DNA from 4 places in the Paenibacillus cineris genome. Region 3 is predicted to be linked to each of the others. Evidence: riboswitches for the same ligand, from Rfam matches in the RefSeq annotation. Region 3 holds a riboswitch; each other region holds the start of a gene.
What was found. Region 3 has a riboswitch for cyclic di-AMP ahead of KI379_RS01075 (hypothetical protein). Riboswitches for the same ligand answer to the same signal wherever they lie in the genome.

Region 1: another riboswitch for cyclic di-AMP. It lies ahead of KI379_RS13335 (APC family permease); the one in region 3 lies ahead of KI379_RS01075 (hypothetical protein).
Region 2: another riboswitch for cyclic di-AMP. It lies ahead of KI379_RS33490 (C40 family peptidase); the one in region 3 lies ahead of KI379_RS01075 (hypothetical protein).
Region 4: another riboswitch for cyclic di-AMP. It lies ahead of KI379_RS05555 (C40 family peptidase); the one in region 3 lies ahead of KI379_RS01075 (hypothetical protein).

Annotation. Positions count from the first base shown of each region.
Region 1 covers NZ_BORU01000001.1:2,860,742-2,864,363, reverse strand. The annotation lists gene KI379_RS13335 (APC family permease) at 1-1,460, opposite strand, end outside; cyclic di-AMP (ydaO/yuaA leader) riboswitch at 1,596-1,759, opposite strand; gene KI379_RS13330 (phosphotransferase enzyme family protein) at 1,964-2,995, opposite strand; gene KI379_RS13325 (hypothetical protein) at 3,133-3,462, opposite strand; gene KI379_RS13320 (PrsW family glutamic-type intramembrane protease) at 3,464-3,622, opposite strand, start outside.
Region 2 covers NZ_BORU01000009.1:34,623-38,244, forward strand. The annotation lists gene KI379_RS33480 (M1 family metallopeptidase) at 1-1,054, shown strand, start outside; gene KI379_RS33485 (hypothetical protein) at 1,065-1,907, shown strand; cyclic di-AMP (ydaO/yuaA leader) riboswitch at 2,181-2,318, shown strand; gene KI379_RS33490 (C40 family peptidase) at 2,323-2,790, shown strand; cyclic di-AMP (ydaO/yuaA leader) riboswitch at 3,168-3,307, shown strand; gene KI379_RS33495 (C40 family peptidase) at 3,311-3,622, shown strand, end outside.
Region 3 covers NZ_BORU01000001.1:185,206-188,827, reverse strand. The annotation lists gene kdpA (potassium-transporting ATPase subunit KdpA) at 1-1,627, opposite strand, end outside; gene kdpF (K(+)-transporting ATPase subunit F) at 1,697-1,774, opposite strand; gene KI379_RS01075 (hypothetical protein) at 1,916-2,305, opposite strand; cyclic di-AMP (ydaO/yuaA leader) riboswitch at 2,441-2,613, opposite strand; cyclic di-AMP (ydaO/yuaA leader) riboswitch at 2,736-2,947, opposite strand; gene KI379_RS01070 (glutathione peroxidase) at 3,258-3,622, shown strand, end outside.
Region 4 covers NZ_BORU01000001.1:1,118,500-1,122,121, forward strand. The annotation lists gene KI379_RS05540 (MATE family efflux transporter) at 1-449, opposite strand, end outside; gene KI379_RS05545 (metal-sensing transcriptional repressor) at 849-1,178, opposite strand; gene KI379_RS05550 (YdhK family protein) at 1,356-1,922, shown strand; cyclic di-AMP (ydaO/yuaA leader) riboswitch at 2,397-2,528, shown strand; gene KI379_RS05555 (C40 family peptidase) at 2,533-3,003, shown strand; gene KI379_RS05560 (multicopper oxidase family protein) at 3,074-3,622, opposite strand, start outside.

The DNA.
Region 1 (3,622 bases), 2.7 Mb from region 3:
TCCACGACATGCGTAATGCCCGAGACGGGGAGAATGATCACATTGCCTTCAATCGGTACCGCCGGCTCACACGTCGACAGCCGCAGCTGCTCGCCAACCGCCTCATAATGCTTCTTGATCCGGTGGAACAGATACACGATCAGCGGCAAAAAGATCAGAACCGGCCAGATCTGCGTAAACTTGGTTGCAAAGAACATCACCGACACCGTAAAGCTGATCAGCGCGCCGATCGTATTGATGACGAGCTTCGTCACCCAACCCTGCGGTTTTTCCCGGATCCATTTGACGATCATTCCCGTTTGCGAGAGCGTGAAAGGGATAAATACCCCTACCGCGTACAGTGGGATCAAATGTTCCGTCTGTCCGTGGAAAGCGACGATCAGCACGATGGACAGTAGCCCCAGGATGATGATTCCGTTCGAATATCCCAAACGGTCACCGCGGACAGTAAACATCCGGGGAATAAACCGGTCTTTGGCTAAATTGACCGCCAGCAGCGGAAACGCCGAATATCCGGTGTTGGCCGCCAGGATCAAGATCAGTGCCGTCGTGCCCTGGATGAAAAAGTACATAAAATTCCGTCCGAACGTCTGATTGGCAATCTGGGATACGACCGTCTCCTGGGGATTTGGGGATATACCCAAATAATAAGCAAGAAATACGATGCCCGAGAAGAGTACAGCCAGCAGAATCCCCATTGCCATCAAGGTTTTGGCCGCATTGTTCGGAGCCGGATCCTTGAAGTTCGGGATGGCGTTCGAGATCGCTTCGACCCCGGTCAGAGCGGAGCTGCCCGAGGCAAAAGCTTTTAAGAGCAGGAACAGGCTGATTCCCGCCACCGGCGTCCCGACCGGTGTATGCAAATGCGGTGAAACGTGACCGGTCACGATGTTGTACATACCGACGCCGATCAAAATGAACAGCGCTAAGGCGAACAGATACACCGGATAAGCCAGGATGGAGGCGGACTCGGTGACGCCCCGCAAATTCAGCAGCGTGATGAGAATGACGAAGGTGACGGCAATCCCCACCGTATGCTCATGCAGCGCCGGAAACGCCGAAGTCAGCGCGTCCGTGCCCGCCGAAACGCTGACCGCAACAGTCAGAATGTAATCTACCAGCAGCGATCCGCCGGCCACCAGCCCGGGATAGATTCCCAGATTCTGTTTGGAGACGACGTAAGCGCCGCCGCCATGCGGATAAGCGAAGATGATCTGCCGGTAGGATAAAATGAGTGCAGCCAGCAAAATCAGTACCCCGATTCCGATCGGTATCGAATACCAGAACGCCGCCGTGCTGACCGTAACCAGAACCAGCAAAATTTGCTCCGGCCCATACGCTACGGACGAAAGCGCATCGGAGGATAGAATGGCCAAAGCTTTTTTCTTATTCAGTTTTTGTTCTCCCAATTCGGTAGACTTCAGCGGCCGTCCGATCAAAAGTCTTTTCAATGCTGCCATAAAATGTTTGTCACCGCCAGTGTTAGAGTTGAAATGCTCATGATGTACCCGTTAGACACGTGTTCAACCCTTTTTGGGCACAACAAAAAAAGCCGCAGGAAAGCTGGACCTTCCCGTGGCTTTACGCGCACGACAAATCCCTCTTTCATAACGCTTACGAGGTTAGCTGACGGATTCGGGACCGAAAGTATCCCTACACTCAATAAATGAACATCAAGTGATTCACCCCTGGGACGAAGGCTTAGCTTCCTCCCTTTGGTTCCCCCGCTCCTGATTTCAGAATTCAGCGATCAAGGAGTACTACGTTTCAGGTTCACAAGTTCACGATTACGAATTGAATCTTACTCCTTCCGGATGCCTGCTGTAAAGAAGCAAACGGTTTGAGATACGTATGAAAAAATTCAAAAGAACTTCATGTCAACGCTTACATTGGCGGCAATCTATTAATTTCTGGCTGTAGCTGTGCATATCGCTTGTTTACGCTATTCAATTCATAGCGGCTTCTAAATATTTCGATCCGCCGCATTCCTCAGCGAAGCCTCTACGGTATCCAACCGGTTCAAGCAGTGATACCGGACCATTTCGAGGTCGTTATCCACCTGGTCTGGCTCCAGGTCACGCTGCAAAATATTCATGCACCAATGGGTCAGGTTTCTCAAATGATGGCGGTATGCATAATAACGCAGTAAATCCGGGTTCAGCTCCATCTGTTGACCTAGTTCCTGCTCATACCCTTTGAGAAAATGACCCAGTCCGTCCCCGATATACCCCACGATATCCAGCTCCGCTGGCGCAAGTATGGCCGCTTCCCAGTCCAGGACGACAAGCCGGCCGTCCGCGGTCTCCATCAGATTCCCTCCCCACAGATCACCGTGGCAGAGCACATTGGGGGCCGGGTCAAGCACGAGACGTTCACGAACCCCTGTGATCTGGTGCAGCAGATCGGTTATGCGCGTTTGCTGAGGGATAACAAGCTCACGCAGCAGCTGGCTAGCGGGACTTGCGCCGGGCTGAAGATGCTCAAGCTGCTGCAGGAATTCGAACAAATGTTCGTAAAAAGAGACATCATACGTTTCACTCGCAAGGCCGGATGTGGTAGTGAAAGGAGTCAACTGCCGAATCCGCGCCGCCAGCCGTCCAACACGCTCCAAGTTATGCTTGGAAAAAGGGTAAGCCTCAGCTAAGGTCTCTCCTTCGATAAATTGAAACAGCACCGCTGTGCAATCAGGAAGGGAAAGCAGAAAAGCACCGCTTAAGGTTCGGAATGGACAAGGCAATTCCATAAATCGGCCGGTCTGATGCAATTCCCACATAAACGGAACATATCGCCTGCACCGAAGGATACCTTGGCGGTGGCTGTCATTGCCATGGTCAAACAGTTTCAGATAGTATCGCGTCCCGTTTTCTCCCTCCACCCGGTAAGAATAGGCCGAATCCCCATAGGGGATAAAAATGAGCCTCCGGGCAGCAATTCCGTAAGCTTCGTTCAAGTGATGCACAAAAGCCCCTTCGTCCATTCGATAAGACTGCCTCACTTCGCTCTCCCCTTTACATCACGTAGTGCGGTTAAAAGCAATCAAGCCCGGTGTCTGTGTAACCCGGACTTGATCGCACTCACCTCTTAGGAGATTAAAACAATCTTTCATTCATTCACCAATGTTAACAGGCAATGTTAACCGATGTAGACCACCGCACCGCCGCGCCTGTACGCCTTTGGCAGTTCCGTCTCCAGCAGCTCGAGTCTGCGTAACATGTGGTCGAGGTCGTCCCCATGCATGTGGCTTCGCGCCCATTCTTTAAGCTGGGACACTTCGCCCAAGACAGACGGGATGTCCTCGGACTCCACGTCCGTACCGTCCTGGAAAAGTGCGACCCACTGCAAGTTCAGCTCTTCCACCGCCGGCACCCAATATTTCTGGAAAAAGGATTCCGTCGCCACCGGAAGCATAAAGGACCGTTCAAATTCGTCTTCCGGGTCCACAATAATGGCGCTGATTGACATGTTATTTCACCCCAAATCGAATGTTGAATGTATAATCCGGGAATTCTTGACGCAGCTTGTTCAAGCTGTTCTCCGCGGCTGCCCGTAACGCCGGCGAGTCCCCGTCCAGCTGAAACTCAAAATGCCGGATTCCTTTGATTTGCTCCAATGTCGGGATCTC
Region 2 (3,622 bases), on a different contig from region 3:
CTCTTCAGCGGAGGTGCCCGGGGTCCGGATCAAGCTGTATCTCGATCCCGCCCACAAGGATTTGAAGGAGCGCTATTTTTACGCCGCCAAGGCCGCGCTTAAATATTTCAGCAAATGGTACGGGAAGTATCCGTATTCCACCCTGTCTATCGTCGTTCCGCCCGAAGCAGGCAACGGGGCAGGCGGCATGGAGTATCCGACGCTGATTACCGCCTTCGGGGCCAAGGACGACTCCCCGGGTTACGATCTCGAGCGGACCGTCATCCACGAAATCGGCCATCAGTACTTCTACGGCATGATCGCCAGCAACGAGTTCGAGGAAGCCTGGCTGGACGAAGGCTTCACCTCCTACGCTGAGGATAAGCTGATGGAGCAGGAATACGGCGTCATCCCCAATCTGCCGATCCAGTCCTCGCTTATCGCTTCGCCTGCGCCGCTGACCCAGGACGCCTGGAAATATACGTCGCAGAATCAATATGCACTGAACGTGTATTACCGCGGCAAGATGGTCCTGAAAGAAATGGAGACGCTGACCGGCGCCCAGACCATGAAGAAAATCATGTCCACCTATGCGAAGAAATACCGTTTCCAACATCCTGCCACGGCGGATTTTCAAAAGGTGGTCGAGCAGGTAACCAGCAAGTCGTGGCAGACCTTCTTCGATCAATATGTATACGGCAGCCAAATGGCTGATTTTTCGGTCGACGAAATTACGGTGCGCAAGGATAAGGATTCGGCGCAGCCCCGGTACGATTCTTTGGTGAAGGTCAGCAAAAAAGGCGGCGATCTGCCGCAGGTGCCGATACTGTTCACGTTTACGGACGGGCATCAGATCAAAAAGGTTTGGGACGTAAAGAACGCCAGCACCCAGTTTAAGCTGACATACAGCTCCCCGCTGGCCTGGGCCATGATCGATCCCGGCTATACGATCGTGCTGGAAAACAAACATGTGAACAACTACCTGAAGGCGGACATGGATCATAAAGTGCTCCTCCGCTGGAACGTAAGCATTACCAAGCTGATTGAAACCCTGCTTGGAAGTCTGTCCTGGTGAGGTGAGAGCAGTGAAATCCTATATTGTTAACGGTTGGAAAAGCGTCAAAGACCAATTTTATGTCATGATCATCATGTTCCTGTACCAGCTGCTCTGGGGCTACTTCCTGTACCGTCTGATCGATTCGGCGGTCGTGCCGCTGCTGATGCGGTATCCCGATCCCCCGCCGACCGAACTCAGCCAGGTCCTCTATTTTGTAGAGGGACAGATGAGCTTGACGCAAAGCAGCACCGTGCATACTTACCTTTGGGTTCTCCTGGGAATGGTCGCCCTCCGCATGCTGCTGACCCCATTTATCCACGCGGGCATCTTCTACGGCCTGCACCGGGAGCATCAGGGGGAACGCGGACTGTTTTTCTTCCAGGGCATGAAGCTGCACGGCAAAACGGTGTTTCTTTTTCACCTGATCGAATGGGTGCTTATCGCCGCTCCGTTATACTGGATGATCCCGAAGATGTATCCAATCCTGCTCAGCGCGATCCAAAACCATGCCCAGCTGCTTCACTGTATCCCGTACATTGCAGTCTGGCTTCTGTACTGCTACATCGTCCATCAGATGATTCTGTTCATGCAGTTTGGCAAAACCGGCGGAACCAGCATGTTCTCCTCGCTCTGGATCTGCCTGCGAAGCGCGCTGCCGGTCATCGGCATATCCGTTCTGCTGGGCGCGGTCAGCCTGCTCTTGTATGGCATTACCAGCAGCGTCTCTCTGATCTGGGCAGGGCTTGCCACCCTGATTATCCAACAGGGCTATCATATGGTCAGCTGTATCTTTAAATTATGGAATATCTCCTCCCAATATGATTTGTGGCATCAGCAAATGAACCGTACGAAAAAAAATATTTCGGAATAGTTAAAATTTTGTCATCACTTTAATCCGCTGATAAAAGAAGAACCCCGTCTCTTTCTGTTGAAAAGAGGCGGGGTTTTTGTTGTAAAATGATTGTTAACCATTTGCCAAAGCATAAATCCTCTGTTAAAATAATCCGAGTACGAACTTAGTAACAACTTTGTAATCTTTGCTGTAACGATTTTGACTTTGCTGTAACTGATTTCATCATTTGTCCGTTCATTTGATTGGTATGTACGATTATAGGTAACTTGTCAGCATGTCCATTTCCGGTGCAATCATCACGAGCCGAATTCCCGGGCACCAGGAAGCGGGGGATCCAATTTTGGGTGAATTGATCTCGCTACAGAGGGATCATAGGGGACCTTCTACCGAATCCTTAAGCTAACCTCGCAGGCATTGGAAGGGGTTTATTTTTTTGAAGAAGAAGTTGGCAGCCGCAGCGCTGGGCCTTACACTTGCGTTCTCCATGGGCACCGGCAGCGTATTTGCGGATTCATCTCTGAATCACATCGTTAACAACACGATCGGCGTTTCTTACAAAACCGGCGGAACAACTACGAACGGCTTCGATTGCTCCGGTTTTACCCGTTACGTGTACCAAAAGCTGGGGTTAAACCTCCCGCGTGTATCCGCTGCGCAATATAAAACAGGTACCGCTGTTTCCAAAAGCCAGCTGAGAGCAGGAGACCTGGTTTTCTTTAACACCCTAGGCGCAGGCGTATCCCATGTCGGTATTTACATCGGCAACGGAAAATTCGCGCACGCGTCCTCTTCGAAAGGCGTTACCATCAGCAAACTGAGCCAAAGCTACTACGCCAACCGCTACGTTGGCGCCAAACGGGTCATGAGTACGGCCAAATATCAAGCTGCGGTTTACAATTGATTATCTCTCGAAAACAATGCATATCCAGAACAACCCGCGCCGCTGATTTTTGCCGAAATCGCCCCGCGGGTTTGTTGTTACTTATTAGACGTAAGAACCACCGAAAAGGTAACAGCATTTCAAAAAATTTTTTTACACGAGTAAATCCACGGTTTTCTCCTGTTTTTTCCACCCTTGTCATTTCTTTTACCCACTCGTCCAACAAATAAACATCATTTCCTATAAATTTTCCTACAAATCTTCTTTTTCTGTTAGAAACAATTGCCAAAGTCCGATTCCTTTGTTACAATAGTCCCAGCGATAGTAACAACTTTGTAATCTTTACCTGACACAAAGTTGCGAACGAATAAGAAGTACCAGGGAATTATACATAGTGTAAAAAGTTCATGCCGAATTTCCTCACACTAAGGAAAGCGGGGGAACCAGTTATGGGTGAATTGATCTTGCTTCAGAGGGATCATAGGGGGCCTTCTACCGAATCCTTAAGCTAACCTCGCAGGCGCCGGAAGGGGTATTTTACTTGAAGAAGAAGCTTGCAGCAGCAGTCATGAGTTTCGCCATCGTGCTCACGGTCGGCACAGGAAGCGCTTTCGCGGATTCCAAGATGGATAAAGTGATCGACAGTGCGATCGGAACCAAGTACAGAACGGGCGGAACCACAACAAGCGGATTTGACTGCTCGGGATTTACAATGTATGTATTTGATCAATTGGGCATCGATCTGCCCCATCAGTCTGGTTCCCAGTTCAGCATGGGTTCGGCCGTATCCCGCAGTGATCTGAGAGCAGGCGACTTGGTATTCTTTAATACATCGGGAGCCGGAGTATCCCAT
Region 3 (3,622 bases):
ACGTCAGCGCTCCGATCAGCAGCACGGTTCCAGTCAAAATGCCGGCGAACAGCTTGTTGTCCGTCCGGAAGGTGCCCTGGGTCTCGGCAACCTTCTGCTTCACCGCCAGCGAACCTGCAACGGCGAGCAGCGCGATAATCGAAATATATCGGCCGAGGAGCATCACCAGACCGGTGCTGACGTTCCAGAATACGGTATTGTCTGCCAATCCCTCGAACCCGGAGCCGTTATTCGCCGCCGAGGAGGTGAACTCATAGAGCGACTGGCTCAAGCTGTGATACGAAGGGTTGGAGAAGGCGTCGGTACCCAGGTGCGTCATAAACGAAATCGCCGTCGGCGCAAGAATAATGAAGGGATGCATCAGAATCGCCACCGCGATCAGCTTCATCTCCCGGGCTTCGATCTTCCGGCCCAGAAATTCCGGCGTCCGGCCAACCATCAGGCCGCAGATAAATACGCCGAGGATTGCATACATGATCATATTGACGAAACCGACCCCCTTGCCGCCGAACACGACGTTCAGCATCATTTCGGCCAAGGGCGCAAGTCCTCCCAGCGGCGTCAGCGTATCATGCATGTTGTTGACCGACCCCGTCGTTGCGGCGGTGGTGACGGTTGTGAACAACGCGGACTGCGCGATGCCAAAGCGCACCTCCTTGCCTTCCATGCTGCCGGCCGAGCTGTTGATTCCCAATTGGTTGATCAGCGGGTTGCCGGCTTTTTCCGAGAAATACGTCAGGCACAGGAACGCTACGAACAGCGTCATCATGACGCTGAAAATCATCCAGCCCTGCTTCTTGTTCCGGGCGAACCGTCCGAACGTGTAAGGCAGTGACGCCGAAATCGTCCACATGCTGAGAATTTCGATTACGTTGGTCAGCGGGCTTGGGTTCTCGAACGGATGGGCCGAGTTGACACCGAAGAAGCCTCCCCCGTTCGTTCCGAGGTGCTTGATCGATTCCAGCGAGGCTACAGGACCCAGCGGAATCTGCTGCACGCCGCCTCCCAGCGTTTGCACGGCCCGCATCGGCTCCAGCGTCTGCGGCACTTTGAGCCCGACCAGCACCAGGGTTACGATGAGGGCAAGCGGCACGAACAGGCGGACATGCGCCTTGATAAAATCCTCGAAGAAGTTCCCGAGTCCTTCACCCCTGCGGGTGATGCCGCGCATAAAAGCAATCGCGATAGCCAGGCCCGAGGCTGCCGAGGTAAACATCATCATCGTGATGACGATCATTTGGCCAAAATAAGACATGCCGCTCTCTCCGCTGTAATGCTGGAGGTTCGTGTTCGTCATAAAGCTGATGACCGTGTTGAAGGACAGGCTCGCCTCCATATTGCCGATGCCGTTCGGGTTGCCCGGAAGGGCGCCCATCGTTCGCAGCAATATATAGCTGATCGCTACCAGAAAGATATTGGTTGCGATCATGCTGAGCGCGTACTTTTTCCAATTCATGCTGCCCCGCTGCTTCAGCCCGATGATCCGGTATAAAACTCTTTCCACGCCGCCGAAAATCCGGTCCGTCCGGTTCGGTTCATTGGAGAATATATGATATACGTAAGTGCCTACCGGCTTCACGAGCAGCAGGAGCACGAAAATGACGATACAAATTTGCAAAATATCCAAGGCTGGCTTCCCCCTCTTACGAGCATGTTCTGCTTTGGCCCCTTGAGGCTTACAGATTTAAAATACCGGTCAAAATTTTTCCGGATGGATCAAGGCGTAAACCAAATAGATAAAGACAAGCACGGCGAATGCCCCAACGACAATCATTGGTCTTTGCCCCCTTCTTCCACCACTCGGCCGCACCAATGAAGAAATAACAAGAACACGCCAAAGGTGGCAGCGAGCGCAAGTATCATATATACATCCATCATCGTTTCCGGTCTCTCCTTTGCATGGTTAGAATCATCTTTATTTCAGTAAAAATCCGACTTCGCCGTTTAAGGTATAAATGATGTGATCTGCACCAAGCCCCCGGTAAATGCCGGGTGAGCTGCCCTTCTGCGTAATGACATATACCGGTTCCGACGTCCAGGGACGGCAGATTTGCAAATAGCGGCAGGTCAGGTTGAGGCTGCTTTCAAACAGGAAGATTTTGCCAACCTCTATTTCGGGCACCACCCAATCCTCCGCGTGATTCGTATTCAGCCGGATGATCTGCTGCACCCCCATTTTTCTCAAGAGGCGTTCCTCCCGGGCACTGTTGGTCAGAACGGCAAAGGGCCTCTTCCAATACATCAGCAGCTTGATAAAATTGCGTCCCGCCTCGTTCGGCGCGGTCACGATGACGACGTTGTCCATTTCAAAGGCTCCTCCTGTGCGGCAGCCGCGAATACGCAAAAGAAGCCGCAGGGAAAGAAGGACCTTTCCCGCGGCTTCTTGAATGTGGACGAATATGAAGGATCGTCCTATATTCAAAATGCGCACGACAAGTGCTGCCTCTCCCGTTACGCTGACGAGGTTAGCTGTCGGATTCGGGCGTGAGAGTCGCCCTACCTTCCGATACTTACCGTACCGGAAAGATTCACCCCGGCGGCTTCCATTCCAGGCGGCCGCTGTGGTTCCCCCGCTCCCGGCCGTTTCCGGCCGAAATTAAGCGTTATTGATAAGTGTATGTGATTGTGATGAATGCTCTCTTTTGTTCCAGTAAGCTAAAAAAGGGTAAAAAAAACACAGAGGCCAGCTGATCCCCCTGTGATCCGAAAGTTTATTCGGGTCGCAAGTTTCATCATTCCTCTCTCAAACGACGCTTACGAGGTTAGCTGACGGATTCGAGCGGTGAGAGTCGCTCTACCCGGCCGGATCCATGGCATCCGTAGCCGGGATTCACCCCTGCGGCTGGCAGCAGACCCCCGACTCTCACACCGGTTCGCTGCTCCATGGCACGCGTTTGGTTCCCCCGATTTCCGCGCTTTTTTTGCGGAAACTCAGCGATTAGTAATGGAAACTGTATTGAATACGCTCTGAATCATACACCCGCTCCTTCCAAGCTGTAAAGGCAGTCTAAAAATCATGAACCGCGAATTTTGGAACATTCAGGACCTTATTAGCGCTTACATTTTGGCTTTTTGACTTCTACCTCTTCCATGCTCCCGATTTGGCGCATTTATGGAATCCAGGTCATTCGGGGACACTGGCTCGCAGGAATATCCGCATTGACATTACAGTTCAATCGTTTAAAATTAAATTGTGTGCTTGGTAAATGCTTCGGCTGGATGATGATTCATAGCAGCACAAAAGGAGGAGGATGGCAGTGAGCGTCTATGATTTTCAAGTGAACACGCTGCACGGCAAAGAGGTATCGTTAAAGGAATATGAAGGTGACGTGCTGCTGATCGTGAACACGGCCAGCAAATGCGGATTTACGCCGCAGTTTCGCGGGCTGCAGGAGCTGTACGACGAGTTCCGCGACCATCATTTTCAAATTCTCGGTTTTCCGAGCAACCAGTTTGCCAATCAGGAGCCCGGTACCAGCGAGGAGATCGGCGAATTCTGCCAGATGAATTACGGGGTCACGTTCCCGATGTTTGAGAAGATCGACGTCAAGGGCAGCAACGCCCACCCACTGTTTCAATACCTTACCCGGGAAGCGCCGGGCGTGCTCGGATCGAAAGCGGT
Region 4 (3,622 bases), 930 kb from region 3:
GATATGAAAATGGAAGGAACAGCGACGATGCGGAAGTAAACAACTCCACTGGCCAACACATTCGGCTCGGCACCCATGATCTGCAGTAAAGGTTGGGCAAAGAAAAACGTAATGACCCCAAAAATAATACCCAGTATGGCGGAAATAAGGCTCGACTGTCTAGCAATGGCCTTTGCTTTATCTAAATCACCTGCACCAACACTTTTGGCGATCAGTGATGAGGTGCCGATACCCATGGCTAAAAATACAGCAAGATAGACAGCTAAAATAGCATTGGTTACGCCAACCGCAGTAACCTCGTTTAATCCCAGTTTCGATACAAATAGTGTATCAACAAAACCAACGATCGTTTGCAATAGATTTTCAATCATTGCAGGTAAACCTAAGGACAAGATGATCTTAATTTTCTCCCTATTGCTCGTGTCTTTAATTTCAATTCCTTTGGACACAATTATCTACCCCCTCTTTATGGAAACTAATGAATGCTTTCGTGAGGCACCCGGTGGTATGATCTACGCTTGATTATATCCCCCTAGGGGGGATGCGATCAAGCGTAAATTCCCTGTAGATTATCTACAGGGAATTTTTACGGGAATAATTTTTTCAGTGGATATTGGCAATCTCAGGGGAGTATTAACTTCCTTTTATAAGATGAAATTCATTTAGTGTCTGCCTTTTGTTTTATGTTCATTTGTCTTACTTATTCGCGATGGGGGGAGTAAGTCTAAGCGTTATTCCTGATTTGATGAAGCGGTATACCATGGTGGCCACAATTAGAGTAAACATTATTCTAAATTGTCTTGGGGATAGAATGATAGTCCGGACAATCCCTTCTTGCTATTCGTGTATTATCTAATAAAGTGATCCAGCGCTTTATTGAGGTCGCGCAGAACTTCCTCTTCATTTCCATGGTATGCGGCTTCAATCACGCAGGTTTCTAAGTGATCTTTCAAAACCACCTTTGCTGTGCTTTCCAATGCTTTTCGAACAGCTGCGATTTGCAGTAAAATCTCGGAACAATCACGTTCATTTGAAGCCATTTCTTTGATGGATCGAACATGTCCCTCGATCCGAGCAAGCCGATTAACGACGGCCTTCATATTTTTATGCGTATGAGAATGTGTATGCGTAACAATGTGAGTGTGCTCCCCACCATTACCATGATCATGTTCAGTCATGTCCCAACCCCCTTCTGCAAATTATAACCCCCATAGGGGGATGACAGCAATAATCGGGGGGTATAAGCTCACGTTTACGAAGGGAAACCTTCACAAGTTCTTCATAAGTTTTGGGTAGAATGTTTGGGAGATGAGGATTCAATCCAAATAGAAATATGCAAAGGTGTGTGACAAACTGTGAAAAAAGTATTCATTTTTATTAGCCTTGCAGCAATCCTGGTGCTAAGTGCGTGTGGGAACAAGGATAACGCAAACAATAATACGAACATGGACATGGGCAGCGACCATTCAAATATGGGGGATATGGGCAGCATGAATCATTCCGGTTCTGGTGAGGTTCCTGCAGGGTTAAAAGAAGCTCAAAATCCCACATATAAAGTTGGAGATGAGGTTGTGATCCATGCCAAGCATATGGAGGGCATGGATGGAGCTAAGGCTAAAGTGGTCGGTGCCTACGACACGGTGGCTTATGCTGTAACGTATACTCCAACCACTGGAGGTGAACCCGTCCCCAATCACAAGTGGATTATCCAGGAGGAAATAAAGGATGCGGGTAGTGAGCCCTTGCAACCTGGAACTAAGGTGACCATGGAGGCTGATCACATGGAAGGTATGAAAGGCGCAGAGGGCACCATTGACTCAGCTGAAAAAACAACGGTGTACATGGTTGACTACACGCCAACTACAGGAGGAAACCCCGTTAAGAATCATCAATGGGTAGTCGAAAGTGAGCTTTCTAAATAGAGTATTTTTTAGCAGGTGAGTGATGCTGCGTGGCACAAGACGGCGAGTTCCTTTCTCCTTATGTATGTTATATGACTGATACTGTAAATATTGGATATGGGCAGCGTTATGACGTGTTATCGACAAGCTCAATGAAGATCATGGTTCGACTGTGTACTGACGGATAAATTAACCGATCTGGCAATGCCAGATCGGTTTTTTGTTTGGCGTCTATATGATGATTTGCCTTAGTTTTTTTGTTGCTCGGAATCAATCCTTTACAAAATTGTTATTTTTTCTTGCTTAACATGTTCCGTTACCAAGATAAGTACCTCGATTTCGGGAATAGTAATCGACAAACTTTACTCAGCTTCGCTGAAACTTCCATAAAATTCAACAAATATCAGTAAAATAGTTACGATTAACGGGAATCTATTAATTAGCCATTGACAAAAAAACTGATTGTATACTACATTATGTAGGGTTACATTTTTTTAATCATTATTGCCGAATTTCTTGATACTGAAAACGGGGGAACCATTTTTGGGTGAAATATTCTCATTGAAGAATAGAGGGAACCTTCTACCGAACCCTTAGCTAACTCCGTAGGCATCGGAAGGAGAACTACATCGTGAAGAAAGTAATACTGTCAATGTTAGGTGCGGCCATTGTTTTTTCAGCAAGTGCAACCAGTTCCTTTGCCAGCTCCGTTAAACTCGAAAGTGAGGTGGATAAGGTCGTAGGCACTCCTTATCAGTGGGGCGGCACATCAGTGGCTGGTTTTGACTGTTCCGGTTTTATTTTATACATATTCGATAAATTCAATTTAGATTTACCCCGCACATCTAAAACACAGGCTCAAGTCGGAACTCCAGTAGATCGTGAAAACCTTAGAGCAGGAGACCTGGTATTCTTTAATACGGACGGTACGGGAATATCCCACGCGGGTATTTATATCGGCAATAATGAGTTTGCACACTCTTCAAGCAGTAAAGGCGTTACCATTAGCAAATTATCGGATTCATATTATAAAAATCGGTATGTTACAGCACGCCGCGTCGTGAGTCAACAAAGTTACCTGAAAATGATCAGTGAAATTTGATCTAGTCGGGATAATCTACCTAAATCAAAAATGAAAGCACCGGCTGAAGTCAGCCGGTGCGTTTTGTTGTTTATTCAGGGACGTTGTTCACATTGGGATCAGGCGTATAATTATTTTGATAATCATCATACATCACATCAGTTACCATTCCAGCGGAGGCGTGGTGTAAATCGTGGCAATGGAACATCCATTCACCAGGGTTGTCAGCTTCAAAAGCAACTTCATACGTTTCGCCAGGTTTGACGTTCAGCGTGTCTTTCATGATCGGAGATCCTTGAACTGGCTTGCCATTCTTGCTCAAGACTTGGAAGAAATGGCCGTGCAGGTGCATCGGGTGATCGTCCATTCTGGATTGATTTACAAAGGTCACCTTTACCTTATCTCCTTTTTTTACTTTGATTGTATCCGTGTCCGGAAAAACCTTTCCATTGATCGTGTAAACCATATCTCCATTTCTCATCTCGGTATTCAGATTCATCGTCACGTCTTCATCAAAGCTTTGATCCAAAGAAAATGCGGTTGCAGACATGGTTCCGTACTTCTCCAAATCAAAATCGGGGAGTTCTTCGAAGGCATCGGAAGGGTCGGGCTTCGCATTAGAACCTTCGTATTGAATCAT